3 regions of the Paenibacillus sp. EB106-05-06-XG162 genome follow, and region 1 is predicted to be linked to each of the others. Evidence: riboswitches for the same ligand, from Rfam matches in the RefSeq annotation. Region 1 holds a riboswitch; each other region holds the start of a gene.
The links. Region 1 has a riboswitch for cyclic di-AMP ahead of AC3WU2_RS28680 (resuscitation-promoting factor). Riboswitches for the same ligand answer to the same signal wherever they lie in the genome.
Positions count from the first base shown of each region.

Region 1 (9,839 bases):
AGATATGACGTATCGTGCTGTACGCACGCTGCAAGAGGTCGATGTGATTGCCGCAGAAGACACCCGTCAGAGCCGCAAGCTACTCACACACTTTGAGATTCCGTCCAAGACATTGTACAGTTATCATGAGCATAATAAACATGCTAGTGGTCCAGAGCTGGTACGTTATTTAATAGAAGGAAAAAATATTGCCTTGGTCAGCGATGCCGGTCTACCCGCGATTTCAGATCCTGGGACGGATCTTGTAGCGTTGGCGATTGAGAACGATATCTCGGTCGTACCGATACCAGGTGCCAATGCAGCGCTATCGGCTTTAATCGTATCGGGACTGCCTACAGAACGGTTTACCTTTGTCGGGTTCTTACCTCGGGATAAGAAGTCGGTTGAACAGGTCTTGGAATCTCTTCGCATGTCTGAAGGGACATTATTGTTCTATGAATCACCCCATCGTGTGTCGAAGACATTAGAGCATATGCACCGGGTACTCGGGAACCGCCGAATTGTGATGGCCAGAGAGCTGACGAAGAGGTATGAAGAGTTCGCACGCGGGACCATTGAAGAATGTCTCACATGGCTTGAAGAACATCCACCGCAAGGGGAATACTGTCTCGTTCTTGAGTCTTCCGATGGCTCGGCATCTGCCGATCAGACGGTATGGTGGGAGTCCCTGTCTATTGAGGCGCATGTTGCGCATTATGAGGAGCGTAACGGGGGTAATCGCAAAGAAGCCATGAAACAAGCCGCCGCAGATCGCAATGTATCGAGAAGGGACATTTATAACTCTCTCTTATAAATGGAGGGTTAGGCTTTGAATTTCAATAAAGGTTCAAAATCGGCTTATCAGCACCTAAAAGTTTTCGAAGAAAACTACTTCGAAAGCGTATGCTTAGGTTGCTTAAAACTTAAGAAGGAGAAGCGGAGTTTAGGCAAAACCTAAATGAGCATCTGAAATGTTTCCAAAGGAAACATACATCGTAAGCATATGCAGTTCGAAGTTGAAAGCAAGATTCGACGTCGAAACAACCTCCCGAATCACATCATGATCATAAGCCGATTTTGAACTACCACTTGGAGAAAAAAAATATACCTTCTGGGCAGGTTAGGCCACCGAAGGTACCAAGGAGATATAAAAAGGTTAGAATTAATAAGTTTGGTAAATCTATTATATACTAATTTTTTTATTTTGTCACAGGTGTTGGGATATCTGATAAGCATTCGTGACAAATTATTTTTCCCTTAAAGTATGTAACGTTCTCGGCATTACCACAGAAGATACAAGCAGGCTCGTATTTCTTAAGCATAATACGCTCACCATCAACATAAATCTCAAGCGCGTCTTTTTCTCCAATGCCTAATGTGCGGCGTAGTTCAATCGGAATAACGACGCGGCCCAATTCATCAACTTTTCTTACAATGCCCGTACTTTTCATCATTTTGTTATTGCTCCTCTCACCAATTAAAGAATCGACAAATGTCGACATAGTTCTATGTTTTTCATGAATATAATAGTACCAAGCATTCCCAAAATAGTCAACCTATAAAATCGATGCTAGACCTAGCAATATATGGGCTGCTACTAATAGTAGATAAATCAAGGGAAGACGGGTTTTTGGGTCTGAAAGTCTACGAAAATGAATTGGAAAAATAAAACTGACACGATTCGACAAAATCTATAGTTGTACGACTTTATTCTAGTTCGATAGGGAGGGTATGAGATATGTATAGTTTACAATTACAAGAAGAAAAGGTATTCAAAGACCCAGTACATAAATATATTCATGTGCAGGATCAGACCATTTGGGACTTGATCAATGCCAAAGAATTTCAGCGATTACGCCGGATACGGCAGTTAGGAACGTCTTATTTAACCTTTCATGGGGCGGAGCATAGCCGATTCTCGCACTCCTTGGGCGTGTATGAGATTACGCGCAGAATTATTTCGCAATTCGAACGAAGCGGGTATTCAGATTGGCCGCAGGAAGAGCGGCTGCTTGCGCTGTGTGCAGCGCTGCTACATGATCTTGGCCATGGACCGTTCTCGCATTCGATTGAAGAGGCGTTTCAGATGCATCATGAAGATTGGACTTGTCGAATCATTCGAGAGAACTCGGAAATCCATGAGGTTCTACGACGAATATCGGATGATTTCCCGGAGCAGGTTGCATCTGTTATTCAGAAGACGTACGATAAACCTATTGTTGTTCACCTTGTATCCAGTGCACTCGATGCGGACCGTATGGACTATTTGCTTCGAGACGCGTATTTTACCGGTGTGAATTACGGGACATTCGACATGGATCGCATACTTCGGGTGTTAAGACCTTATCGAGGTCGCATTGTTGTGAAGGAGAGCGGTATGCATGCGATTGAGGATTATTTGATGTCGAGATACCAGATGTACTGGCAGGTTTATTTCCATCCTGTGACACGCAGCTCTGAAATTATCCTGCGACAAATTTTCAAACGGGCACAAGAATTGTATGACAACGGATATTCGTTCCAATTCATGCTCGAGCCATTACCTTCTTTATTTGAAGGAAAAATTTCAATGGAACAATATATACGCCTCGATGAGGCTTTGATTCAGACGGTATTTATGCAGTGGACGCAGGAGCAAGATGAGATCCTTGCGGATCTGTGCGATCGGTTCATGGAACGTAAATTATATAAATATGTCACGTTAGATCACTTGGATGATCAGCAAAAAGATAAGATATATGAGCAATTCGTACATGCCGGGTTAAATCCAGCCTACGATCTGGAAATTGACTCGCCAACGGACTTATCCTATTCGATTTATCGCTCAGGAGAACATCCGATGGGCAAGCAGATAGTGCTCTTGGATCATCATGAACAGCTTCGGGAAATTTCCGAAGTATCCGAAATTGTGCGTTCAATCAGCGGCATTCGCAAAGGCAAATTTCGTTTGTATTTTCCTGAAAATAAACTACGCGCCGTTGCCCACCTGCTTGATCGGGAAATTTCTAAATTATTCGATGTGCCAACGACATAATCAAGGACAAAAGATATCAAATTAAGACATTAGAAGGGGATTATGGACTGATGTTATTCGACACACATACGCATTTAGACGCTGAACAATTCGACGAAGATCGGGAGGAAGTCATTGCAAGAGCGCTGGAACAAGGCGTTACGCAGATGGTCAATATCGGGTTTAACCGTGAGACGATCCCGACGACCATGAAATTGGCGGAAAGCTATGATTTTATCTATGCTGCTGTAGGCTGGCACCCGCAAGACGCGATTACGATGCAGCCTGGTGACCTCGAGTGGATTGAAAAGTTATGTGCACATGAGAAGGTTGTTGCGATTGGTGAGATCGGACTGGACTACTACTGGGATACCTCACCAAAGGATGTGCAGCATCGCGTATTCCGTGAACAAATTCGGTTAGCAAAGCGTCTTAATATGCCGATCGTTATTCATAATCGGGATGCGCACGAGGATGTCGTTCGCATTTTGCGCGAAGAGCATGCTGAGGAATGTGGAGGCGTAATGCACTGCTTCTCCGGCAGCTGGGAAATTGCCAAGCAATGCCTAGATTTGGGATTCTATATTTCATTTGGCGGCCCCCTTACATTCAAGAATGCAAGGGTTCCCAAAGAGGTCCTCGCGAACGTTCCGAATGACCGATTTTTGATCGAAACGGACTCGCCATATTTGACGCCGCACCCCTATCGCGGGAAGCGAAATGAGACAGGTTATGTACGTCTTGTTGCGGAGGCGGCAGCGGAAATAAAAGGGCTAAATTTGGAAGAAGTTGCTAAAATTACGATGAAAAATGCCCAAGCCTGTTTCCGGTTAGGATGAAAAACGGTGAAAAACGCATGAAAAACTTAATAAACGGGTGAAATAGGTAGTTTTCATCTCAAAAATCGAAGAATATTACAAAATTTTAACCATTAATATCTAAAAATGAGTTTGATGCCTTCTTTACAAGCATGGAGCATTCAGAGTATGATTCAAATCAGAGTTTGAATATTGTTCCATCCATTTTGTATCGCTGAGTCTCCAAATTGGAGAGCGGGGGAACCGATATGGACCTTCTCAGGAGGGTTCGTAATTGATTTCTTAATGGGGTGAATAGAGGGCTTCTCGCCATGAGCGGGATAGCAATCTTAGGGCGACTCTCACGTCCGAATCCGACAGCTAACCTCGTAAGCGTGCAGGGAGAGGTACCCTCGTGCGGCCATCAACTATTGTTTCCAACAGGAAGCCACGAAAGAGACCCTCTTTACGCTAGGCTTCTTTTCTTTTGAATAAAGTTGAGTAGGACGTCATACTGTTACAGAACAGGAGGTGGGGGGACGTACCTAACAGAGGATGGTGTACAGCTGTCACATGCAGGTTGATGCGGCCGTTGTGCAAAAATACAGTATATAGTCTTCGTCAATTTATGATCATGCGTAACACCTGACGGCGGGACTATGAAGGAGGTCTGAAGACGTGGGCGTTTTCCAAACTAAGGAATCCCATGGTACACGATCATCCAGCATGTCTTTCGCATTGCGATGGATGCATGAAAACGTGCGTTTGATATCACTCGTGGCTCTACTGTCACTCGCGATGACTTTCATGTTAATGGTGGTGCTGAATGTTTACGCCAAGAAGGATATTTCTCTGGTCGTAGACGGACAACATATCCAGGTCGAAACGACTAACACAGTATTACAGCACCTACTGGATGAACAAGCTATACAAGTCGGCGCATACGACAAGCTGTCGATGCCGCTCCAATCGGAGCTCAAGGATGGTGACAGCGTTGAAATTACGCGTGCGGTTCCCGTTCTTGTCACAGCAGATGGTCAGACAAAAAACTTGTTTACGACCGAAAAAACAGTCAAAGAAGTACTCGCAGCTGCGAATATAACATTATCTGAAGACGATAAAATTACACCTGCGCTGAATACACCGATTTCGAACAAACTGGAGATTAAGATTACACGCGTCAGTACGAAGTTGGTAAACCGCGAAGTATCGATTCCTTTTGAATTCGTCAAAAAGCCCGATGCAACGCTCCTGCAAGGCAAACAGAAGCTAATCCAAGACGGAAAGTCTGGACTTGTTGTTCAGAAGATTGAGAAGGTCTTCGAAGATGGTAAGTTGGTTTCGATCAAAATGGTTGATAAGGCCTATAAATCCAAGGCAACACACAAGATCGTTGCTTATGGTACAAAGAAACCTGAGGCTAAAGTCCGAACTTTGTCTGCTGGCGGACCAGGGGTTGCGAAAATTCATAGCCTTGGTAAAGAAGTGAAATATGCAAAAGTGCTGAAAAATGTAACGTTAACCGCCTATTCTTCGGAAGAAGATGGCATTGGAACGCGGACGGCTTCAGGCGCGACCGTAACCGAAGGGCGCACAATCGCTGTAGATAAGGACGTCATTCCGATTGGCTGGTGGGTATACATCGAAGGAGTCGGATTAAGACGAGCGGAAGATACAGGTGGCGCTATTAAGGGCAATAAGATCGACGTGTATATTCAATCCCTAAAAACAGCGAATAAATTCGGCCGTAAGAAGGGGCATACCGTCTATGTGATTGGACCGGTCAAACCGTCGGCGAGCTAATGAGGGTCGTAATTCTAGGCCATGCTTCATTTGCCAATCGTGTATTAATCATATAGTATTATCCATAACAATATGCCATGATAAGAAGAGGGAAACCTCTTCTTTTTGTATTTTGCGGAAGAAAAGAAAGGAAGCGGATTGTACATGATTAAGGAAGTCATCGTGGTCGAAGGGAAAGACGATACCACGGCCATTCGGCGGGCTGTAGAGGCCGATACGATCGAGACTGGGGGGTCTGCCATTAACAATGCGATATTAAAGCGTATTGCGCTGGCTCAGGAGCGTCGAGGCGTGATCATTCTGACGGATCCGGATCATGCCGGGGAACGTATTCGCAAGATTATATCGAATCGTATCCCGGGCTGCAAGCACGCTTTCTTGAAGGAAGCGGATGCCACCTACAAAGGGGACATCGGTGTAGAGAATGCATCGCCTGAAGCGATCCGGTATGCACTGGATCATCTGCGAACGGAATATGAGAAGAATGAACAGCTCATCGATTGGAGTGATCTGATGGATGCAGGACTAATTACCCATCCGAATGCAGCGAGTCGTAGAAGGGCGATGGGAGATATACTTGGGATTGGCATGTGCAACGGAAAGCAGTTCTATAAACGCTGCGGCATGTTCCAGATTAGCCGAGAAGAGTTCTTGGCCGCGTTAGAGCAAATTGAAAATGAAGGGCTGTAGAAATAATGAAAGAAATCAATTCAGCTGGGGCACGCATCGATATTGCGACGCCGAAGCGGACGAAAGATATTATTGGAAAACATGGATTTTCATTTAAGAAAAGTCTAGGTCAGAATTTTCTGATTGATATGAATATATTGAACAAAATTGTAGATGCTGCAGAACTTGATGAGACCATGGGGGCTCTTGAGATTGGACCTGGGATCGGAGCGCTGACAGAACGTCTTGCGCAGACGGCAGCGGAAGTGACAGCAGTAGAGATCGATACACGGTTGATTCCGATTCTGGAAGAGGTGCTTGCACCTTATCCGAATGTAGGCGTCATTCATGGAGACGTACTGAAAGTGGATTTGAAGGAAATTTTCGAGGAGCGGTTCTCTAAGGTAAACAAAGTCAGTGTCGTGGCGAATCTTCCTTACTATGTTACGACGCCCATTCTTATGAAGCTACTCGAAGAACGTCTACCGCTGCAAAATATTGTGGTGATGATCCAGAAGGAAGTGGCGGACCGGATGGCTGCTCGCCCAGGTGGGAAAGACTACGGCAGTCTAAGTGTTGCAGTCCAATATTATTGCGAGCCAGAGCTGGTATGTACGGTACCGCATACGGTGTTCATTCCACAGCCGAACGTGGAGTCTGCTGTGATTAAGCTGAAGGTGCGGGATACACCGCCAGTTCAGGTCGCAGACGAAGCCCATTTCTTCCAAGTAGTACAAGCCTCGTTCGCGCAGCGACGGAAGACGATTGCGAATAACTTAAAGGCGAGATTCTTCAATGAAGGCGGCCGTGAGGCGCTGGAGGCCGCGTTACAGGAAGCGGGTATCGAACCCCAGCGCCGAGGCGAAACGCTAAGTATCGCTGAATTTGCGCGTCTTAGCGACGTATTGTTGGCAGCAGGACGGGTATAACCGCTAAAATCCGGTTGATTGCATGAAATCGATGTGGATTCGAACAGAAGATAGACACCAATCCATGGGCACCTCCATACGATAGACAGAAGAGGTGATTTGGGCCATGAAGCAAGGAGATCTTGTCGTTCGAAAATCGTATGGCGGAGACGTCACATTTCGCATCGAGGCATTTATGAAAGATTTAGTGATTATCAAGGGGATTGACTTTCGTCTATTGGCGGATGCTCCCACGAATGATTTGATGCCTGTAACCGAGGGGAAACCTCTACACTATAAAGAAGAACAGGCGTTTATTCGTGCGAAGGAATCGACTCGGCTTCTGGAACAGCATAGACGCGTGCAGACCGAGCGGAACCAGGCAGATTTGAATCAGAAAATGATGAACCACCAACCGTACTTTGAAGTACCCGGCAAAGTGCTCCACTTGGACGGGGATCCGAATTATTTGAGGAAGAGTCTGGATTTGTATAATCAACTGCGGGTCCCAGCCGAAGGACATTACGTGACAGAAGCAAACATGGCTGACGTCCTCTACCGACTGCTTCCCCGCGTAAATCCGGATATCGTTGTCATTACCGGACATGACGGCGTCTATAGGCATTTGAAGAATCGTGATTTGTACAGCTTGTCCAGTTATAAGAACTCTCAGAATTTCGTGAATGCCATCAAAACGGCACGGCAATATGAACGGAATTTCGATGTGCTGAATATCGTTGCAGGGGCATGTCAGTCGCATTTCGAAGCACTGCTCCAAGCAGGTGCGAACTTCGCAAGCTCACCGGGACGTATTCTCATCCATGCGCTTGATCCGGTGTATGTTGCAGCGAAGGCATCTTTTACACCGATCCGGGAGACGATAAATATTGTGGAAGTTCTCTCCCAGACGATTACGGGAACCGATGGTATGGGAGGTATTGAGACGCGGGGAAGTTATCGAATCGGTCTTCCGAAACTTCGAGACTTAACCAATTTGGACATCGTTCCGTCGATTCCGTGAATAATTTTCGAAATTTAACAAAATTGCCGTTGACAACTTCAAATAATCGTTGATATAATATTCATTTATTTGACATCACCCCTTGAATTGGTTATAATGGACAAGGAAAGAGGTGGTAGTTGACAATGGCTAAAAATGCGCTGTTGGAAATTAAACGTAGCCTAGAAGCCCATGTCGGGCGAAAAATTATGCTGCGAGCAAACGGTGGTCGCCGAAAGACCATTGAACGTACCGGTGTACTTGAAGAAACCTACCCATCTGTTTTCATTGTTAAACTTGACCAGGACCAGAACGCATTTAAGCGTGTTTCATACAGTTACGCCGACATTTTGACGGAGTCTGTGGAATTATCGGTATGCGAGGACGATGGCCAAGTGCGCATCACATATATCCAGAATTAAGGCTTTTGTAGTAAGCATCACGGCAGCCCTTCGGGGCTGTCTTTTTTCATGGAGTGATAGGTGAGTATGATCTGGATAGGGAACAGCCATACTAACGATAAGGGCAACGAATACACTCCAGTCATAAATACATCCCTTAAAGGAGGACCTGAGATGAGCCGCAGAAGAAGTGTCATGTCAGATCAATTGAAAGTTGAGCTTGCGAAGGACCTCGGGTTTTATGAGACAGTCCAGAATGAAGGTTGGGCCAACATCCGAGCGAAGGATGCAGGAAATATGGTTAAACGCGCCATCCAATTGGCTGAACAAGCCGCATCAAGAAAATAATCATCATGAGCGAAGGATGTCCGACACAGGTGGCGTTCTTCGCTTTTTATTTCCTGTGACGGCTTCAAATGACTTCAATATATGATTCTGATATAATATGTTAAGTTCGTAGAACGTTCGATCAGATAAAGTAGGTGAAGACCGTGAAAGTATATGAGAAAGCGCCAGCCAAGATCAACTTATTGCTGGACGTGTTACATAAAAGAGAAGACGGTTACCATGAAGTTGAGATGATTATGACGATGGTCGATCTCGCAGATCGTCTCGAGATGGAGGAATTACCTCGCGACACGATTATTATATCGAGTCAAGCGGGTTATATTCCGCTTGATGAGAAGAACCTTGCCTTTCAAGCCGCGAAGCTTATTAAGAACCGTTATGACGTCAAGCAGGGTGTCTATATCCACCTGGATAAGAAGATTCCGGTCGCTGCAGGTCTTGCAGGGGGAAGTAGTGATGCAGCAGCAACACTGCGTGGATTGAATCGCCTCTGGAAGCTGAATATTCCGGATCATGAACTTCAAGAGCTGGGTGCTGAGCTAGGTTCAGATGTTCCTTTCTGCGTGACGGGAGGCACGGCGATTGCGCGAGGTCGTGGCGAGAAATTAGAAATGATCCCGAATCCGCCGCAATGTTGGGTGATTCTAGCAAAGCCACCGATCAATGTCTCTACCGCCGATGTCTATGGACGTTTTCGGGTAGACAAGTTGAACGGCCACCCTTCTATGGCGGATATGATCTCAGCGATCGAAAATCAGCAGTTCCACGATGTGTGCGGACAACTTGGCAATGTGCTCGAAGATGTCACCTTATCGCTATACCCTGAAGTGCACCAGTTGAAGGACGCAATGATGAAGCTGGGAGCGGATGGGGTATTGATGTCGGGCAGCGGACCGACGGTCTTCGGCCTTGTATCGAAGG
Region 1 is NZ_JBYTDT010000024.1:50,760-60,598, reverse strand. Features, by position in the region: gene rsmI (16S rRNA (cytidine(1402)-2'-O)-methyltransferase) at 1-793, shown strand, start outside; gene AC3WU2_RS28695 (AbrB/MazE/SpoVT family DNA-binding domain-containing protein) at 1,179-1,433, opposite strand; gene AC3WU2_RS28690 (HD domain-containing protein) at 1,718-3,013, shown strand; gene AC3WU2_RS28685 (TatD family hydrolase) at 3,064-3,831, shown strand; cyclic di-AMP (ydaO/yuaA leader) riboswitch at 4,013-4,199, shown strand; gene AC3WU2_RS28680 (resuscitation-promoting factor) at 4,468-5,592, shown strand; gene rnmV (ribonuclease M5) at 5,737-6,282, shown strand; gene rsmA (16S rRNA (adenine(1518)-N(6)/adenine(1519)-N(6))-dimethyltransferase RsmA) at 6,288-7,190, shown strand; gene yabG (sporulation peptidase YabG) at 7,297-8,190, shown strand; gene veg (biofilm formation stimulator Veg) at 8,316-8,591, shown strand; gene AC3WU2_RS28655 (small, acid-soluble spore protein, alpha/beta type) at 8,745-8,918, shown strand; gene ispE (4-(cytidine 5'-diphospho)-2-C-methyl-D-erythritol kinase) at 9,062-9,839, shown strand, end outside.

Region 2 (9,839 bases), on a different contig from region 1:
TAAGCCGATTGTCGAGACGTATATCGATATGTTCACAAAACGCAATGCCGTATCACAGTCGCCGGAGTCGATAGCCGATCTCATGCTGGAACTTACTCAAATGGAAACAAAACCGCTCCGAATCCGGACATCGGAAGCAGCGGAACGGTTTGTTAATCATAAAGTTCTAGAGGATCCGACAGGGCTTAAGGGGATTGCTCAAACGCGTAGAATTCAGCTTGGGATGGAGTAGACCCGTATATTGAGACTATCTCTCTGTCATGCGGATTATTCAGTTATTTTCGCTATTTAACAATCCCCAAACAATCAATCGTTATAATGGTATCTTCTCAGCTAATGTTACAAAAGTAAGGGAGGTATCATCGCAAGTGGAAAAAGAAAAGAATCCAAAGAAGCACGAACCAGGACTCAAATTACAGAGATTGGTCGAAGTGTTGCTGGTATCCATGAAGCTCGGACTCACTTCATTCGGTGGCCCAATTGCGCATCTAGGTTATTTTCATGATGAATACATTCGTCGTCGTAAATGGATGGATGAACGCAGCTATGCGGATCTGGTCGCGCTTTGCCAGTTGTTACCTGGACCAGCCAGCAGTCAGGTTGGTATGGGCATCGGGTTGATTCGGGCAGGCCTGCTCGGGGGGATCATAGCCTGGATTGGTTTTACACTACCATCGGTCCTTGTGTTGATTCTGTTTGCCTTCTTCGTGCAAGGCTATGATATAGGTGACGCCGGATGGATTCACGGTCTTAAGCTCGTCGCCGTCGCTATTGTCGCGCAGGCCCTCCTGAGTATGGGTCAGAAGCTAACGCCAGACCGCAGCCGCGCGACATTGGCAATTATCGCAATGACGATTACACTCATATGGCCAACAGCATGGAGTCAGGTTCTTATCATTCTCGTGGCGGGCCTTATCGGGATGTTGTTCTATCGGAAATCAGAACTACCGTCTGGCACAAGCCTTTTCATTCCGATTCGTGGTAAAACAGCTGTCGTTTGCTTGACGGTGTTTGTAGTTCTATTAGTGATATTGCCTATCCTTCGGCCAATCGTAAATGGAACCGGGTTGTCCTTATTCGATAGCTTCTATCGCTCAGGATCGCTTGTATTTGGAGGCGGGCATGTCGTACTTCCTATGCTCGAACGCGAAGTCGTGCCGACAGGCTGGGTGACCAAAGCTGATTTCTTAGCCGGATATGGGGCTGCACAAGCTGTGCCAGGTCCGTTGTTTACCTTCGCTAGTTATTTGGGCGTGATGACGAGTGGGGTGAAGGGAGCGATCATCGCGACGGTGGCCATTTTTCTCCCTGCATTCCTATTAATCGTTGGGACATTACCATTCTGGAGTTCCATTCGGAGAAGCCCCAAGCTTCAAGGCGCATTAATTGGCATTAACGCAGCCGTTGTCGGCATTTTACTGGCAGCGTTATATAATCCGCTCTGGATATCGGCAATTCTTACGCCTGTTGATTTTGCTATTACTTCCATCTTGTTCTTGATGCTCGTCTTCTGGAAGCTACCTCCTTGGAGCGTCGTGATGACTGGAGCGATCGGTGGTACAGTAATTTCACTTCTGCTCATGTGACATGCTGATCGTACCGGCGGCCTGGCTCCAGGTGTTAGGAACAATCCTTGACTAATCTTTGCATCAAGGTTATTGTAGATAAATAAAGTCTATAATTGATTGAGGTGAGAAGATGAAGTTCTCTAAAGCGACAAACTATGCCCTTCATACGATGCTTATCTTGGTTGCATTCGCACCGAATAAACCCGTCGGCGTACAACAGCTTGCTGAAAGGCAGGGCGTATCTTCTACCTATCTGTCGAAAATCTTGACGAAGCTGGTAAAGGCCGGGTTAATTGAATCGGCTTCAGGGGCTAGCGGAGGCTATCGACTGAAAGCAAAGAAAGAAGAAATCTCGTTCTTGGACGTCATTCATGCGATTGAAGGTACGGCATCTTTGTTCCATTGCGGCCTTCATGATGATACGGAATGTGCGATTCAAAGCGTGATGATATCTGCCGAAGAAGCGATGGAGCAGCAGCTTCGCAGCAAAAAAATCTTCGATCTTGCCCAAGAAATAACGTTGTCTAAGTAAGGCATCGTTATTTTTTGGCTTCAATTGTAGATATAATATGTCTTTGATATCTTTTAAATTTCGGAGGGATGATTCTTATGATGTACGATTGTGCTATTGTTGGCGGAGGTCCAGCAGGGTTAAATGCAGCGTTAGTACTGGGAAGAGCTAGGCGGAGTGTAGCGGTAATAGATAATAATCAGCCAAGGAATCGCGTTACACATGCATCTCATGGGTTTATTACGAGAGATAACGTCACACCTGCCGAGTTCAGGCGTATTGCCTACGAAGAGGTACTCCGTTATCCATCCGTACGGCATTGGCAAGTTGACGTAACCCATATATCCAAGACAGAGCAGGGGTTCGAAATCAGTACCCAGTCGGATGAAATCATCCAAGCAAGAAAGGTTATTTTGGCTACAGGGTTGAGGGAAGTCTTCCCTGACATTGAAGGTCTGCACGACTTTTATGGAACAAGTTTATTTAATTGCCCTTATTGTGACGGATGGGAGCTTCGGGATCAGCCACTGGTCATTGTGTCAGAAGAAGCTGGAATATTTCATACGGCTAAAATTCTGTATAACTGGAGTCAGGATTTAGTTGTCTGTACGAATGGACTTGAAATCTTAACGAAGGAGCAACAAGATATCCTCTCATCCAAAGGAATTCGCATCATGAATAAACCAATCAAAGCTTTTACAGGTAAGAATCGAATGTTGGAAGAAGTTCATTTTACTGATGGCACTTGGATCAAGCGGAGCGGAGGATTTATTACCCCTACCTTCGTACCTAAAGCTGTGTTTGGTGAACAGCTTGGCTATGAGACGACAGCATACGGGGGTATTGTGACCGATCCAGCAGGTAGGAGCTCTGTTGCAGGTCTATACGCAGCAGGAGACGCGGCTTATGTAAGACCTTCTCAAGTTATCTATGCTGCAGCTGCAGGGAGCAAAGTTGCCATGACTGTCAAGGCTGACCTGACAGATGAGGATTTTTTATAAAAAATAAAGAATTACGGCGTGTGAAATAGATAATGAAAGAGCAAGATACAAGTAAACGTTTTCTTGGTATTAAAATCGCCCATTTTTTTATTTGCAGCCATCTTTTTCGCGTTTTACAAGGATATCAATATGGCGTAATATTCAATGTTGGAAATGAACATTACAAGATAAATCATTACAATAAATTCTTATATTCGCTGAGTTTTCCGTTAGGGAAAACGGGGGAACCAACGTGATGGATATAAATGTATCATCACATGGGGTGAATCTGCAGTTATGCAGTAGGGTGACTCTCGCCATCCGAATCCGACAGCTAACCTCGTAAGCGTTGATCGAGAGAGAGGATATGAATACTGTGATCGTGTCAATATGACCACAGAGGTTCACACCTCTGTGGTTTTTTATTGTCAAAATGCGTAAATGACGGCTTGGAGGTTGGTCTTTGACATGGATAAAACATTGCGATACAAGGCATTATAGCCACATATTCAGATTACAAGTTGTATTAACCAAAAGGGGAGCAATACTTACGATGTTATCCATTTTAAAACGAGTATTAATTGGAAGACCACTCAAATCAACGGAATTGGGCGAACAAAAAATCAATAAAACGAAAGCATTAGCTATTCTGTCTTCAGATGCTTTATCCTCTGTCGCATACGGTCCAGAGCAGATTTTAATTGTTCTGATCACCATTAGCTCAGCTGCATTTTGGTATTCGATCCCCATTGGAATAGATGTCTTAATTCTATTAACCGCTCTAATTTTATCCTATCGTCAAATTATTTTTGCATATCCGCACGGTGGTGGGGCTTATGTCGTATCCAAGGAAAACCTTGGCATGTACCCTGGGTTGGTCGCGGGCGGTTCTCTATTAGTTGACTATATTCTTACGGTTGCCGTAAGTGTATCTGCTGGTACAGATGCCATTACGTCCGCATTTCCAAGTCTGCATGAACATAACGTAGGGATTGCCATTCTATTTGTTGTGTTTATTACGATCTTAAATTTAAGGGGCGTAACGGAGTCAGCTTCTATCTTGGCTTATCCAGTGTATTTGTTCGTACTTGCTTTATTCATTTTATCGGGCGTGGGCATTTATAATATCCTGACAGGTCAAGTATCCCCTGATCTGCATGCCCCAATCGGGACACCGGTCGCAGGAATCAGTTTGTTCCTGCTCTTAAAAGCATTTGCATCAGGAAGTTCAGCTTTAACAGGCGTGGAGGCGATCTCGAACGCGATACCGAACTTCAAGGATCCTGCACCGAATAACGCAGCGAAGACGTTAATTGCAATGGGATCATTACTCGCGCTCTTATTTTCAGGGATCATCTTCTTAGCGTACTATTATGGAATTTCTCCTAAAGCAGAGGTTACGGTTGTATCACAGATCGCTGAGCAGACCTTCGGAAGGAACTTTATGTATTTCTTCATCCAAGGAACGACGGCATTAATCTTGATCCTTGCGGCGAATACAGGGTATTCTGCCTTCCCATTGCTAGCGGTTAATCTAGCCAAAGATAAATTCATCCCAAGAATGTTCACCATGCGTGGAGACCGATTGGGATATTCGAACGGTATTATTTTCTTAGCGGTCATGTCCATTATCTTAATTGTTGCATTCAAAGGGAAGACGGAACATCTCATTCCACTCTATGCCGTCGGAGTATTTATTCCATTTACACTGTCTCAGACCGGGATGTTGCTGAAGTGGATCCGTGAGAAGCCGAAAGGCTGGGTTACCAAGTTTATTATTAACACGACCGGCGCTACGATTAGCTTGATCGTCACACTCGTGTTCTTCGTCACCAAATTTACACAGGTGTGGTCCGTATTAATCTTCTTGCCGATAATTATTGCTATATTTCATCAAATTCGGAAGCACTACGATGCGGTGGGCGAGCAGCTTCGCATTACAGATTGTGAGCCTGCCCCACCGATTGAGGGAAATGTCATTATTCTTCCAGTCGCAGGGATTACACATGCGGTTGAGAACTCGCTGAATTACGCGAAGTCATTGTCACCTCACCAGATCATTGCGGTACACGTTCCTTTCGAACGAGAAGATGAATTGATTTTCGAGGAAAAGTGGAACAAATGGCAGCCTGACGTGAGACTTGTGACCTTGCATTCACCGTATCGAAATATCATTAATCCATTAACGAAATTTATTGATACCGTTCAGCGTAAAGCCGGCGAATCCAACTATCAGGTGACGGTCATTATCCCACAGTTTATTCCGAAGAAAGGCTGGCATAATATCTTGCATAACCAGTCGAGCTTGATGATTCGTGCACACTTGCTGTTCCGTCGAAATGTGATAATCACGACTGTACCGTATCATTTGAAGAAATAATTCGTCGGTTGTCAACTGTCTCAATTCGTTGAGGCAGTTTTTTTGATTTAAAGATGAATGACGATCCCATTATATTCCTTTACAGGAATATTCCGATCGTGATATATTATTAGTACATCAAATCATGAGTTTTATTTAGGAAGGAAGCGGGTTCATCGATGAAAGCAAGCATATTCAGTGCCCTTGCCGAGCCGAACCGGTTTCAAATAGTCGAATTGCTGCAATCCAGTCCTCTTACTGTTGGAGAGATCAGTGAACGGTTAGGTATCCGGCAGCCTCAAGCCTCCAAGCATTTACGCGTACTTCTAGATGCCGGGATCGTTGATGTGATTGCAGACGCCAACCGTAGGATATATAAACTGCGCCAAGAACCTTTTCAAGAAATGGATGATTGGCTCATATCTTATAGACGTTTGTGGGAGGACCGATATGACCGGCTAGATGCGTATTTGCAAGTGCTGCAGAACAACAAGAAGCCTCAATCCGATGATACATCATCAACGTAAAGAGGATTATGCGAATGAGTGAGATCACAACGATTCATAGCACAAACCATGTTCAGGAGCGATGTATTTCGCTAGATTGCGAAGCCAGAACGTTATATGATGGAAATAATTTCGGAAGTTTTGCAAAAGGTATTGCCGAAAGGCGTATTTTCCCCTATTTTTATATAGTAGTGTTCAAGGCATGAACTTACAGAGGTTACTCTTAGGTTCATGTTTTTTTTCGAATTCAGGAAGAGGAGCCGCAACATGTACAATTTGATACTCGTGGATGATGAAGAAGACGTTAGAGAAGGATTGCTGCAAGAGATCGACTGGGAATCGTACGGCTTCCAAGTGGTAGAGCGGGCGGAGAACGGAAAAGAAGCGATGGAGCAAATTGAGAAGGTCATGCCTGATATTGTGGTGACGGATATCCATATGCCATTTATGAATGGTCTCCAGCTGGCAGAATGGGTTCGTAAGACGTATCCATCGATCAAAATCATTATTCTGACCGGGTATGATGAATTCGAATATGCGCAAAAAGCTATTAAGCTTCATATTGATGAATATGTGCTTAAGCCGTTCTCCGCTTCCGACTTGATGGAAGCGCTTACGAAAGTAAAGCAGCAGATGGATAAAGAATTATTCGACATGCAGAATCTAAATGCATTGCGAGAGAAGTATCAGAAGAGTTTGCCTGTGCTGCAGAGTGTGTTCCTATCCTCCTTGATCACGCGCCCATGTTCTGAGCACGAAATTAGTGAGAAGTGCACTCAGTACGATCTTCAGCTTATGGGAAGCTGTTATATGATATCAGTCATTCAAATCGATAACCATCGCTTGGAGCAGAGGGATGCTTATCTCTTGCAATTCGCGATGCTAAATATTGCAGACGAGATTGTACGGAATCATCATCTCGGATATGTGTTCATCCATCACAATCATGTCATTGTCTTGACCATGCTGAACAATGTTCAAGATGATTTCCTCAGTCAAGTCACGATGGAGATGCTAGAAGAAATTCGATTGAACGTATATAAATACTTGAAATTAACGGTGACGATTGGCGTAGGTTCGATTCAGGGCAGATTGACAGCATTACACGCATCATATCCTGATGCCTTACAAGCGCTCAATTATCGATTGCTTCTTGGAAATGATCGTGTAATCTGGATCCAAGACGTTGAGACGAAGCGTCGTAACCCGCTTTTATTCGATGAGATGAAAGAACAGGCGCTCGTACGGTGCATCAAAGTAGGGATGGCAGAGGAAGCGCAGGAAATGATTCAGCTTTTATTTGATATTGTAGAAGAGGCAACATTTTCGATTCAAGATTTTCAAATCTATTGTATTGAAATCTTGATGGCCATCATCCGGGTTGCTAAGGATATGGAGGTTGAACTCGTGACTCTGTTCGGCAGCGCACAATTGCCAATTGCTGAAATCTACAAGTGCAATAATGTACTGGAAGCGAGGCAATGGATCACGGATATATGCCTGCAATTAATGGATCATATCGCTGTTGACCGCCAGACCAGCTACAAAAAACTCGTTGATGAAGCAAAGGCGTATATCAAGCTTCATTTTGCTGAGAGCGACATGTCAATTCAGCGAATTTGCCAGCATCTCCATATTAGCGCGGGGTATTTCAGTAGTATCTTCAAGAAAGAAGTCAAAACCACGTTCGTGAATTATTTGCTGGATCTGCGTATGGAAGCCGCGAAGGAGATGCTCCGCACGACAGATATGAAAGCGTTTGAAATTGCGGAGTATGTTGGATATAGTGACCCGAATTATTTCAGCTTCTGCTTCCGCAAGAAGTTCGGCATGTCGCCGAAAGATTATCGGAATGGTGCCCGAGCATGAAGTATTTCAATCGTATACAATTCATAATTGCATTTTTCTTCATACTCATTACGGTCGTTACCGTCTTGATTGTCAGCTTCATGTTATATAACAAATTTTCGAATACGGCAGAAGACACTGCAGAATTAAATATGGGACAGGTCGTCGAACAGGTGAAATACAATCTGGAGATGTACGTCAAGAACTTGACGAGCATTTTTGAAGTTGTAGAAGAGACGATCGATCGCAGTTCTTCCTTTTCGAACCCTATACTCGAAGAACAATTGAACTCAATCATGAAGACGCGTGAAGATTTGATATCCATCGCCGTATTCACCAGGGATGGTAAGCGTGTGGTGAATATTCCGAAGCTTGCGATGAGGCCTAATACGTTGCTTCAGCGGCAGAGCTGGTTCAATTCAGCATTAGAAGATCCGGATAAATTATCCGTATCCTCACCCCATATTCAGAACCTGTTCAAGACACAGTACAAATGGGCTGTCTCTCTCAGTAAACAAATAGCCTATCAGCAGAATGGTATGGACAGCAAAGGGGTATTGGTCGTAGACATGAATTTCAAGACGATTGATGAGCTTAGCAGACAAGTGGTATTCGGGAAGCGAGGATATGTCTATATCATTGATTCCTACGGGAATATTGTCTATCACCCGCAGCAGCAGCTCATTTATGCCGGTCTGAAATACGAGGATTTGGAGCGTGTACTTACCTATTCGTACGGGAGTTACCAAGATGAATTGAATGGGGAGCAGCGTATGATCACGATCAAGACCGTGAATCCCATTGGCTGGAAGGTGATTGGCGTCGCTTATAAAGATGAGCTTCTCACGACGAAATCGGAGCTGAGCACGTTTCTGCTCTGGTTCTTGATCGTTGTGATAATTTTTGTTCTACTCCTCGCCATCTTCGTCTCCGCGCGAATATCATCACCGATTCAGCGATTAGCCAAATCCGTCAAGATGTTGGGTGAAGGCCATCTGAATACACCGATCCCTGTATCCGGGATCTATGAAGTTGAAGAGCTCTCAAGGCGGTATCATGTCATGCTGCAGCAGATTCGGCATCTGATGGATCAGATCATCGTCGAGCAGGAAGCGAAGCGGAAGAGCGAACTTGATGTGCTGCAAGCGCAGATCAATCCCCATTTTCTCTATAATACGCTCAATTCTGTCATCCGGCTGGTCGAGAAAGGGCATAGCGGCGAGGCGGTTTCGGCAATTACTTCTTTATCCCGTTTTTTTCGCATTAGTCTTAGCAAAGGTAAGAACTTCATTACCGTACAAGAAGAGCTGGAACATGTCCGGCATTATCTGATTATTCAGACCATCCGGTATAAGAATAAATTCCATTATACGATTGAAGCAGAGGAGCAGGTCTTGCCTTGCCTCACGATGAAGCTGATTCTCCAGCCGATTGTTGAGAATGCGATTGTGCATGGTATTGAACAAATGGCCGATATGGGAATGATCCGAATTATAGCGAGAGTAGAAGCAGGTCATCTCCTATTTGAAATTACGGATAATGGACTTGGCATGTCGCAGGGCGTCTTGGATCGACTATTGTTGCATGGGGTACCAAATTCGCAGGGGTCCGGTGTTGGAGTGCGCAATGTCAATCAACGGATTCAGCTGCATTATGGTTCGGAATACGGAATCCAATTCGAGAGTGAGCTGGAAGAAGGCACGACCGTACGGATCACTCTTCCATTAGAACGATCGCAGGAAGAAGGTGAGGCATAATGCTTAGGAAAGGCATGTTCGTCACATGGATGATCGGCTGCCTTCTGCTAACCTCATGTTCTGTTGATGGGGGGCTGCTCAGGGATAATCATGATCGGCATATTGATCTGATCGTGAAGATGAATCACGGTGATTATTGGAGTACGCTGCGGATGGGAGCAGAGGTCGCTGCGAAGGAATTTAACGTAAATCTCCGTTTCCTTGCACCTCCGAATGAAGATGATATTCAAGGTCAGATAAACCTCGTGAATGAATCAATTCAGAAACATCCCGATGCCTTGCTGCTCGCGGCAAGTGATTATATGAGGCT
Region 2 is NZ_JBYTDT010000006.1:148,894-158,732, forward strand. Features, by position in the region: gene AC3WU2_RS15405 (SDR family oxidoreductase) at 1-232, shown strand, start outside; gene AC3WU2_RS15410 (chromate transporter) at 369-1,586, shown strand; gene AC3WU2_RS15415 (RrF2 family transcriptional regulator) at 1,699-2,100, shown strand; gene AC3WU2_RS15420 (NAD(P)/FAD-dependent oxidoreductase) at 2,178-3,080, shown strand; cyclic di-AMP (ydaO/yuaA leader) riboswitch at 3,266-3,424, shown strand; gene AC3WU2_RS15425 (APC family permease) at 3,613-5,439, shown strand; gene AC3WU2_RS15430 (ArsR/SmtB family transcription factor) at 5,598-5,945, shown strand; gene AC3WU2_RS15435 (response regulator) at 6,192-7,793, shown strand; gene AC3WU2_RS15440 (sensor histidine kinase) at 7,790-9,529, shown strand; gene AC3WU2_RS15445 (substrate-binding domain-containing protein) at 9,529-9,839, shown strand, end outside.
Region 2: another riboswitch for cyclic di-AMP. It lies ahead of AC3WU2_RS15425 (APC family permease); the one in region 1 lies ahead of AC3WU2_RS28680 (resuscitation-promoting factor).

Region 3 (9,839 bases), on a different contig from region 1:
TGACCCAGCAATTAAGAGCCAATGATTTAATTATAATGTTCGATCGACGCATTCGTTATAATTTTCGGGGACATACAATAATTGACCGTTGACCTCATAGAATGAATGGTGCATAACACCATTCGGAGAGGTGAACTTGGTTGAAGAAGTTGTTCGTTACCGGTATTCTTTTTACCTTGCTGTGGATCATCTTTTTTCCTGCGTCTAGTCATGCGGAAGCCGCCAAGCTGAACAGCAAGTATGCGGAATACACCCAATTCATAGTCATTGATAAGTCGACGAACAAGTTGACGTACTTCGAAAAGGGGAAAGCCATCAAATCCTTCTCTGTAGCAACAGGCAAGAAGTCATCGTACACGCCTGAAGGACTCTTCCCAATTCAAGAGAAAATCAAAAACAGGCCTTACTACAAAGATAAAATCAAAGGCGGTGATCCGAAGAATCCCCTCGGAGACCGCTGGCTAGGCTTGGAAGTGAAGAAAAACGGGCACACGTCGTATGCGTATGGCATCCATGGCAACAACAATGAATCCTCCATTGGCAAATACGTATCCGCAGGCTGTATCCGGATGCATAACAAAGATATCCGTTGGCTGTACGATAAGATCAAAGTCAATACGCTGGTTCTCATTCAGAAATAATACACTGCATAAGTAAAGAGATGACCTCTGAAATCGACGGGGGTCATCATTTTTTATGCCATCCTTCACTTTTTGCTCTTCACCCACTTGAATCCTACCTTGATTTCGAGATGGTTGAAAATGGTCTAACCGAATCTCTCATCTGTAACAAGACCCCTTTCGAGGGGTCATTTTTCATTTCCAGGAGGCATGTAAGAATGAGGATCATAGCATCAAGACACAAAAGGAAGATGGAGGATGAAAGTAGCAACAATATCTTCGGTCCAGAGATTATTATTACGTTAACTTCAACAAAGCAAGAAGGAGCTGCCTCCAAGCAAGCCCCTTATCTCTCGTGTCCTGTAAGTTAAGTAACATGGATTAAACAAATCCTATCGTTTTCAAAAAATCATCAATTTTAAGAGTGGTATCATAATATGACTTATTTGGGTGGCTTCCATAGTTGGGGATACCATGCTCCATGCCTTCATATGTAACAAACGTTATGTCATTACCTTCATTTTTCATGAGATTAACGAAGTTTTTATTTTGCTCATATAGTTCATCGGCTGTTCCGCATAGCCATAAGGTTGTAGGTAAGCACTTTTTAATATTGTGAAGAGGTGACAGGTCCATTGCCCTTTCAAGCAGTTCCGGGTAACGTCTCCTCATGATATCAACACCATCCATTCCAGCACCGAAAACGACTAACGCATTTGGAATATAGTTTGTACTTTGATTATCACTGTCATCGTTTACATCCTCAAACATAATTGAGGACACAGCAATGTATCCACCCGCAGATGAACCACACACAACGATTTTATTGGGGTCTACTCCCAAGTCATCGGAATTCCCCCTCAACCACCGAACAGCGGATTTAACGTCACAAATTGCTTGAACTGGAGAAAAACCTTCATCATGACCTGTCCTATAGTCAACACAGACTGAAACTATACCCTTTGAAGAGAAATACTTTGCTTGATGTTGAAAATCTGCTGGCGTTCGTGGCCCCTTTCCAAAACTACCACCAACGAAGAATAAAATAGCTGTTCTGTCCTTTTTGCGGGAGTCAGGCTCTAATATATAGAATTTTAAATTACGTTCCCCTATTTCTTTATAGGGTATTTCATTCACAGGATAATCAAATTTGACAACTCGCACAACCAACTCCCCCTTTTGCTAAATGCTTCAATAATTATACTATAATATTCCAATTTACATCCAGTAGGATAGGAACCTACAAGTACTCAAAGTTGTTGAAGATAACTGCCCGTTCGTTCAACAAAAGCAACCGATCGTGCTGACCGGCTGCCTTCGTGACTTTATAGTGGAATTACTATCTCTATTATCAAAATCATACTTTATCAACAAAAAAGAATATGGTTCCGTAGTATTTCATAAACCTTCTATAATCGTCATTACCTTTCATAACGATTATGGTCGGATAAGCATTTACTTTGCGTTGTTTTAATACGTTTAATAACTTCTTCTGAACGATGCAATGAAATTTGCCTTCTTCGTACTGAACGAGAAGCGGTGGCGGAGCGGCTGCATGGTCATCATCTTCAGCTTCATGGTTTTCCTCGATCTCTATTTCATCACGCTGAATGAGACGCAGTGGAAACTTTACGACGCCAATATATAGATGATCTTCCTTCACGAAATCTTGTAGAATGGGAATAACTTTTCGGGTAAGCAGCAGATAGCATTGAATCCATTCTTCCAACATCCCGTCATTCGCATACTGTACAGCTGACTCCAAAGTCGGAGCATATGATAAATGTCTATTGCTCTTCTTCGAATAGATGATTTTTTTTACGGAATCCAAGGATAAAAAGTATTCGTCTGCAAGTTCCGAAACCGTAACGCCATGAGCATACTTATTGCGAATCATGAGGTTGCGTTTCTGGAGTTGATCTCGGTAACCGGACGTCTCACCCCAAGCCTTTTTTTCTTCACCAGTAGGAATATAAAGAAGTTTGCCTGCCGCGTATTTCTGGATTTCTTTCAATAGCTCCTCTGGTATCACATCGCCAGCATTTTCATATTTCATATCATCACCATCTATAAGACGTAAAGTCGATCTTTCAATTCGCTGATGGATTTCATGATGGACATGCAGGATTCCGTGTCATCAATTGATGCATGCCAACGCAAGGTATCGATCCCTTTATAATAAGCCATACATAAGTATCTTTCTTTAAAATCCGGTATGACGATATCCCTTTTCTTACAATACTCAGCTAACAGTTCTGGTATCTTCAAGTAAGGCTTATTTAAGTCCATAATGGCAAAATCCAATAGGAAATCGCAAATGCCGGATCTGCTCCAATCAGGGAAACCGACAATCGTCTTCCCATCCGTAATCATATTCTCGAAAAACGTATTATTATAAACTAAATATCGATTTCCTTCACAATAACGAGTTCTACCCTCCATTTCCTTAAAGTATTTCTCAAAGAAATCACGTTCTAAAACCGTTGTTTCGAACATTTCCCTCCAATTAAACCAATACCCCTCATGATCATCTGCAAATGTATCGATCAAAAATTCCCTGCAGGTCCCATATTCTGTTTTACAATCATCATTAAATTCACCATAGCCTTCAACTCCCGCTATATCTGATGAACTGATCTCAAGAATCTTGTCAAAAAACAATTCGTAGCTATCTGCAAACTGTTGTGGGCTTAAATGATCTGCAACAAATCCATTAGGTGTCATACTTACCTTTTCAGAGAGCATCGCTTTAATGATATTATCTTTACCCATCATTTGATCGTCCCTTCCATCTTCACATTGTAATAACATCAGCTGCGCATCTGATATGAAAATATCATAACATTGGGAAATTGCTGGGTTATAGGCAATGAATACCTTTACTTAACTTTACATATATGACGGCACAGGGGCTTGAAGCAAAAAAACAGTTAGCTTATTAAATTGCCTTTTTGCCACTCTAACCACTTTTGAGCAATACCGAGTCTTGTCTCGGTACTTCTTTCCGAATACCAGCACTGACCTTCACGCCACTCAGGCTCCGAGTCGAAATTCATACCGGTAATCTGTTCAAGCGTATTGCATCGTTGACCAAAGATAGAGACTCTTTGATTTAACGCATCATTCTTTAACCCTGAAATGAGAGGTTTTACAAAGAAAGGATTTTTCACTCTCGCTGCAAGATTCATTGAAAAATATTGGATATCTAAATCAATATCAGAAAAAAGACAAGCAAGATCCTCTATCAATTCTTCCCACAAGTCCGGACACCTGCTGAATGCATGTAGAGCTCCCATTCGCACATATCTGTTGTTATCTTTAAATAATTGTCGTAAGTCATCATTTGTTACAAACTCAGGGTTGTAAGACAAAAGAATAATTGACGCAGCACGAATTTTATATGAAGCGTGTTGTAATAATGTGTGAGCATGATGAGACATTTCCAACGGAAGAGTCTCGGAAAAATAAGATAATAGCGCTGTAAGAGCTTCCTCATCATCCTGACTCATTACTGCGGATAAACGTTCTGTATCCTCTCTTCTTTTCCAGCTCTTCCATAGTAAATATGGAGTGGTAGCAGGCAGTCGTTCATTTTCGAACGAAAAGTTCACTGTGGCAGAAACATCTACTAGCCCGGACTGCAGCTCGTTCCATACATGTGGAGAAAAACTGCTGCACCTAAGGAGGGCTAGTTTTACTTGAAACGCGGACCATGACGGCTTAGCCTCCCAGATACATGCAGCGGCACCCAGGATAATCGGGCCTGAGAAAGATGTTCCTTCCGTTCTCGCATAATCAGCAGGTAAGCCATCATAAGGAGCTGTGAAATGATTCAGCCGTTCTTCTTCTGACTGAAAAGGCGTTGGCAAAACAACGTTTTCCGCAGGAGCAAGGATCTCTGGTACCCATTTATTCTCAAAAGTATTTCCTCTGCACCCATGATAAGCTTGTGCATGATGAAAATCTGCATCAATTGGAACAATGACACCACCAACAGACAGTACAGAGGGAGATGCTGACGGACCATTACAGGTTAACTCTTTCGTATTTCCGGATGATGAAACAACCAATAGCCCATCGTCAACTAATTCCTCGCATAAAATACGAACAGGGTCTGCTTGCCAAGGTAGTAATCCTGTATCTCGTGTTGCTGTGACTGTCAATACAACACCACGGATTTTATATGTACGCCAATTTTTTCTTAGCCATTCCAGAGCCATGCCAACCTTTTCTTCAACTTCATCAGGAGTATAGAATGGACCTGTCTCCAGCAAGTAGAGGTTAGCAGCTGGTGCTGCACCCGAATAATGACCATTGGAAAGTTGCCCGGATCCGGCTGCGGCGGCAGAGCTCGAAAGTCCGTGCAATCCTTTATTCCAAGGTCCTTCATTTGATAACATTAAAACAGGCTGTGCAAGAGGGTCTGAAATTTTTACAATGTATGTATCACGTTGCTGATTTGACGATATATCTGGATGATGTGCAAACCTACTATCTATAACCGCAATATTAACATTCTTTCCAGTAAGATTTTCCGGGATATTCAGAAACGTTCTAATTGATGCCCACGCCATACAATCATTCCCTTCTCAAGATACCATATCCTTCGCTTATCAACATATCTGCCCAATAGCATAATACAATAAGGAGCAGCTGCCGTGGCATCCTGCTCCTTGTTTCTATTTAGGATCGTATATCCCATTTGTAACGATCCCAAGCTTATATCGCTTTCTTAGTTCAGTGAATAAACTTATTAACATCTCATCTATTAATTCCGTTTTGGGAGAAACATCAAATGTGAAAAAACTGACCTCCATCTTGCCCTTGTAAATTCTTAATTATTTTTGAACCTCAATTTAACCCTCCATATTATTATTAAGATTGCTGCTACGAATAAAAATGAAAATATCAGAAAATATATATTTCCCCATTCGGGATTGGTTAATTGGTTTAGCGCTTTAATATCTTTGCTTGCCTCAGTAATCAGTTTATTGCCACTGCAAAGACTGGTTAATTCTTTGCCTTTATGATTATATGTAAAAATTAAATATTTTTTTCCGACATCAAATTCAGTCCCACACATCCCATAGAAGCCACTGTGCACATAACCATCTTCAAGGCTTCCCTTCCATACCTTATCTACACTAAAAATATTTCCGCCTTCTTTATCTTTACTGACTAAAGTTCCAGTGAACACGACGCTAGATTGCTCGTATCTTTCTTGGACGCTAGGTTCGCCGCAACTACATGCGAAAACCTTATTAGGGCTGAGTACACTAACACTAACGATCATACATATAAACAAAACAATCGGTAACACTTTTTTCATTTATCTGACACCCCACAATTCGTCGGTATGATCATGGTTACAGACGGATAATTGAAAATATAGTTGCGTTAACATCCGAGTAAATGGCAAATGGAAATGGATGTCCCCCATTGGTTGTAAGGACATAGAACGATTGTACCGGTTTTATTTTTTAGTTAACGTAATCTGCCCATTAACTAAGAAAGGCATCCAACACAAAATGCCGGCTGCCTCCAAAATACTATTGAATTAATGTTCCCCCGCAAGCAAGAGCTAGAATGTCTTTTTTTATACTCGCTTTTTATACGCTCTCATTGCAAAGATATAAGCCAGGAGCATAATTCCAACACACCACGCGATCGCGATCCATATATCGTTACCCACCGGCTGCCCTGACAGCAATGCGCGGATGGCTTCCACGATCGAGGTCACCGGTTGGTTTTCGGCAAAGACGCGAACGACGGTCGGCATCGACTCGGTTGGCACAAACGCCGAGCTGATAAATGGCAGGAAGATAATCGGGTAGGCAAAGGCGCTCGCGGTATCGACCGTTTTTGCGGACAGTCCGGCAATGGCTGCGACACATGTTAATCGTTTGACCAGCTGCCTCTATATCATGATTCAACTATCGTGTCCCGTTAGCGAAATATCACGACAAAACCTTACTTTGGCTTCGAAGGATGTTTTATACTTAACAGGTTCACCGTTTTTTCTAAGGATGTGTATTCGTAACTCGCCAGATACTCATGATTTTCTTCAATAAGATTCCAAGTATTCTCATCATCAATTGTTATTTTAAATTGTTGTTTTGATTTAGCGAAGGGGTCAGTAGCGGTTATCCAGTATTCCTTTCCTGTTATGTCCTTATTAATAATCATCAAATATGACGTTGTGTTTGATTTTGATGTTGAGTTACATCCAGCCATCGTCACTAGTATGAGCAAGTACAAACATACTCTTTTCACCTCATCTCACCTCACATTATCATAACCCACATTCAGTTGATTGTACCATTTATTGTTTATTTCTGAACTGAATAAATCTGCCCGTAAGTTCAATCATCTAACTTCAATAACAAAAACTGCTGATGTATCACCTTTCGAAAATTCACCATCATCGGTTGTCCAGAACGCTGAAATCCCGTAGTAATAAGTACCTTGTTCTTTTGGAGCATTAAAAGATCCATTTTTCAAAGGAATTGGTATTGTTTTATCATCGACAAATTGCTGAATGTTCAACCCATTAGGTGCTGGTTTATAAGCAAAAGAAACTGTAATGTCTCCTTCAGGAGTTATAGCAGTAGGTGTAATGCCTCTTAACATTGTATTTCCTCCTGCATAATCTGCACATCCTAAATTGCCCCAACAATAACTACTCTGGATAACTGGAATTTGAGTTTGCCCCGAAGCAACACTGGGAAGAGGTGGGGATTTTTTAATTATTCTAATACCAACGTTCCTAGCGTATCCTTCAAACCTTGTATTTGCTACTAGGTTTCCTACAAATGGAGTTAAATAAATGAACACTACCAGTAAAGCTAAAAATCCCGTAACAGGTATAATAAATGTTTTTTTTCGACGCATCCCAAGCTCCTTTTAACATAAAATCACCTATATATAGACGTGATTTTACCGTATTAGTTACATCATCTCATTTGAAAATGTTTTAAACTATCCTGCCCAATCGTATTATGAGGTATAGGCATATTTATTGCCCCATTCCCTCTCGAATTCATCCAAAGCCGCTACTGCCGAATTTTTATTTCCTTAAGTATATAGAAAAGTACCCCATAGAGTAGACCTTTTTTAGGTGTCTACTCTATGGGGTATAGATCAGGCTTATCCTTTTTCATGCAAACACTAATTCACCATTTCATGATAACTCTTTTCATCTACTACACGCCGAGCTGTAACATAACGATCTTGGTAGTACGTATCCGTCAACTTGCTTATTCTTACTCCCTTACTGCTAGAGGAGTGAGCGAATTGATTGTCACCTATGTAAATTCCTGCATGGGAGATACCCGTACCTAAGGTATTAAAAAACACTAAATCTCCCGTTCGTAGGTTCTTTTTAGCTATCGGTGTCCCTACTTTAGCCTGTGACTGGGATGTGCGCGGTAGGTCAGTCACATCAAATTTTTTTAATACATACAAGATAAATCCGGTACAATCAAACCCTGCAACAGTGGTACCACCCCATAAATATGGTGTCCCTAGTACGTGATTCACTTCACTTTCTAGCTTAACCTCACTTGCAAATGTACTTGGTGCAGCGGCAGTGAATACGACTGCAGCTCCTAATAAAGATAAGATGAGTTTCTTCAGAACCTTGTTCTCCCTTCGATGCCTACGGAGTTAGCTGAGGGTTCGGTTAAAGGTTCCCTATATTCTCTTGCTTACAAGAATAATTCACCCGGGATGGTTCCCCCGTTTTCAAAAACGAAATTCGGCAATTGGTTAATATTTTGTAACTATTTATACTTTAATATACCGAGTAATCGATGTCAACCTTTTCACAAATTCAATATTTTAAATTTTTATCTATATATTCTCTGCACTACCATATAATACAATGCACTATTTATGAGCCTTTCATCAAGAAAATAGCCTCTCAAAAGCAAATCAACTCCTATTCGTGGGGTCTATCCTCTTTATCTTTCCTGTCTAGACGAATACCGATATGCACCAATAAAAGATACAAAAATGTAATAATTAACCTTATTCCCAAATGCTTATTGCGGTATAGTGTACTGCTAGCTTAATAGCTTTTAAATTAACTCAATATCTTTTCATTAAACTGCCCGTTACTTCAATGAACCTTTCTTAAAACACAGCAAGACTGCCGTTCAATATCGGCAGTCTGTACAATTATCTATTATGCTGAACCTTAGTAACGGGAATCCATAATTCGACATCCAATTCTTCAGTAAACACCTGTTTTTCAACGCCAATTTGGATTTCAGGACCAACCTGTATCATAGGTCCTTCAACTTGCTCATATCCTGAGGAAGGAAACCATTCCCCATAGATGCGATGCCATTTTTCTTTTTCCCAAGGAACTTTCATTTCAAATACTACCCATGTCTTAGCTGGCACAATGAATTGTGAGAAGGTTTCGGGGCAAGGGTTCGTAGTTGCCACGGCCAAGTAATAATCATAATCTCGCTTCTCACGTACACCTTCTCCAAAACTCACATGTAGAATTCCGTAAGGCTCTTGATTGTTAAGAGATTTTAGTTCGGCATACGTCTCAATCTCTGTTGATTTCCAAACCTGTTCTACACCTGGATGCTCCCCAACATCTACTGCTGTAACACGATTCGTGATCCCAACCAGTTGAAACGAATCCTTATACTCAATCCTATACTTCATTGGCTCACTACCTCCTATAGATAATCGAAAGGTCATTGGAGGATATGCTTTTAGTGAACGGTTGTTAGTTCTTGCTTCGGTTGGGGTTGTTCCATGTAAGCTTATAAATGCACGTGTAAACGCATCGGGTGAACTGTATCCGTATTTTACTGCGATGTCGATCACCCTGAGCCTACTATTTTGCAAATCAAAAGCTGCAAGTGTAAGGCGTCTACGACGAATATATTCTTGGATAGGAATACCCGCCAAATATGAAAACATTCTCTTGAAATGATATACAGAACAATATGCGCGTTTAGCCACCTCATGTTCATCTATTCCATTCTCAAGGTTTTGTTCAATGTATTCTAATGCCCCGTTCAAATTTTCCAGCATATTCATTCAATGGCCTCCATTCTGCTATAGAATAGCAGGGTCCCATATTTGACATCCGACTTTTCCAGTTCAATTTTTGGAGGGTGATAATTAAGCAAAAGTGCATCTTCAGCTATTCTTATCCTCCACGATTTTTTAAACACTTAATAATTCGATGCAATC
Region 3 is NZ_JBYTDT010000009.1:184-10,022, reverse strand. Features, by position in the region: gene AC3WU2_RS18670 (L,D-transpeptidase) at 141-641, shown strand; gene AC3WU2_RS18665 (hypothetical protein) at 839-991, shown strand; gene AC3WU2_RS18660 (alpha/beta hydrolase) at 1,002-1,784, opposite strand; gene AC3WU2_RS18655 (CD3324 family protein) at 1,978-2,676, opposite strand; gene AC3WU2_RS18650 (hypothetical protein) at 2,688-3,395, opposite strand; gene AC3WU2_RS18645 (S8 family serine peptidase) at 3,551-5,194, opposite strand; gene AC3WU2_RS18640 (hypothetical protein) at 5,455-5,949, opposite strand; partial or broken gene AC3WU2_RS18635 (ABC transporter permease) at 6,217-6,519, opposite strand; gene AC3WU2_RS18630 (hypothetical protein) at 6,987-7,511, opposite strand; gene AC3WU2_RS18625 (C40 family peptidase) at 7,788-8,255, opposite strand; cyclic di-AMP (ydaO/yuaA leader) riboswitch at 8,260-8,392, opposite strand; gene AC3WU2_RS18620 (AraC family transcriptional regulator) at 8,799-9,683, opposite strand.
Region 3: another riboswitch for cyclic di-AMP. It lies ahead of AC3WU2_RS18625 (C40 family peptidase); the one in region 1 lies ahead of AC3WU2_RS28680 (resuscitation-promoting factor).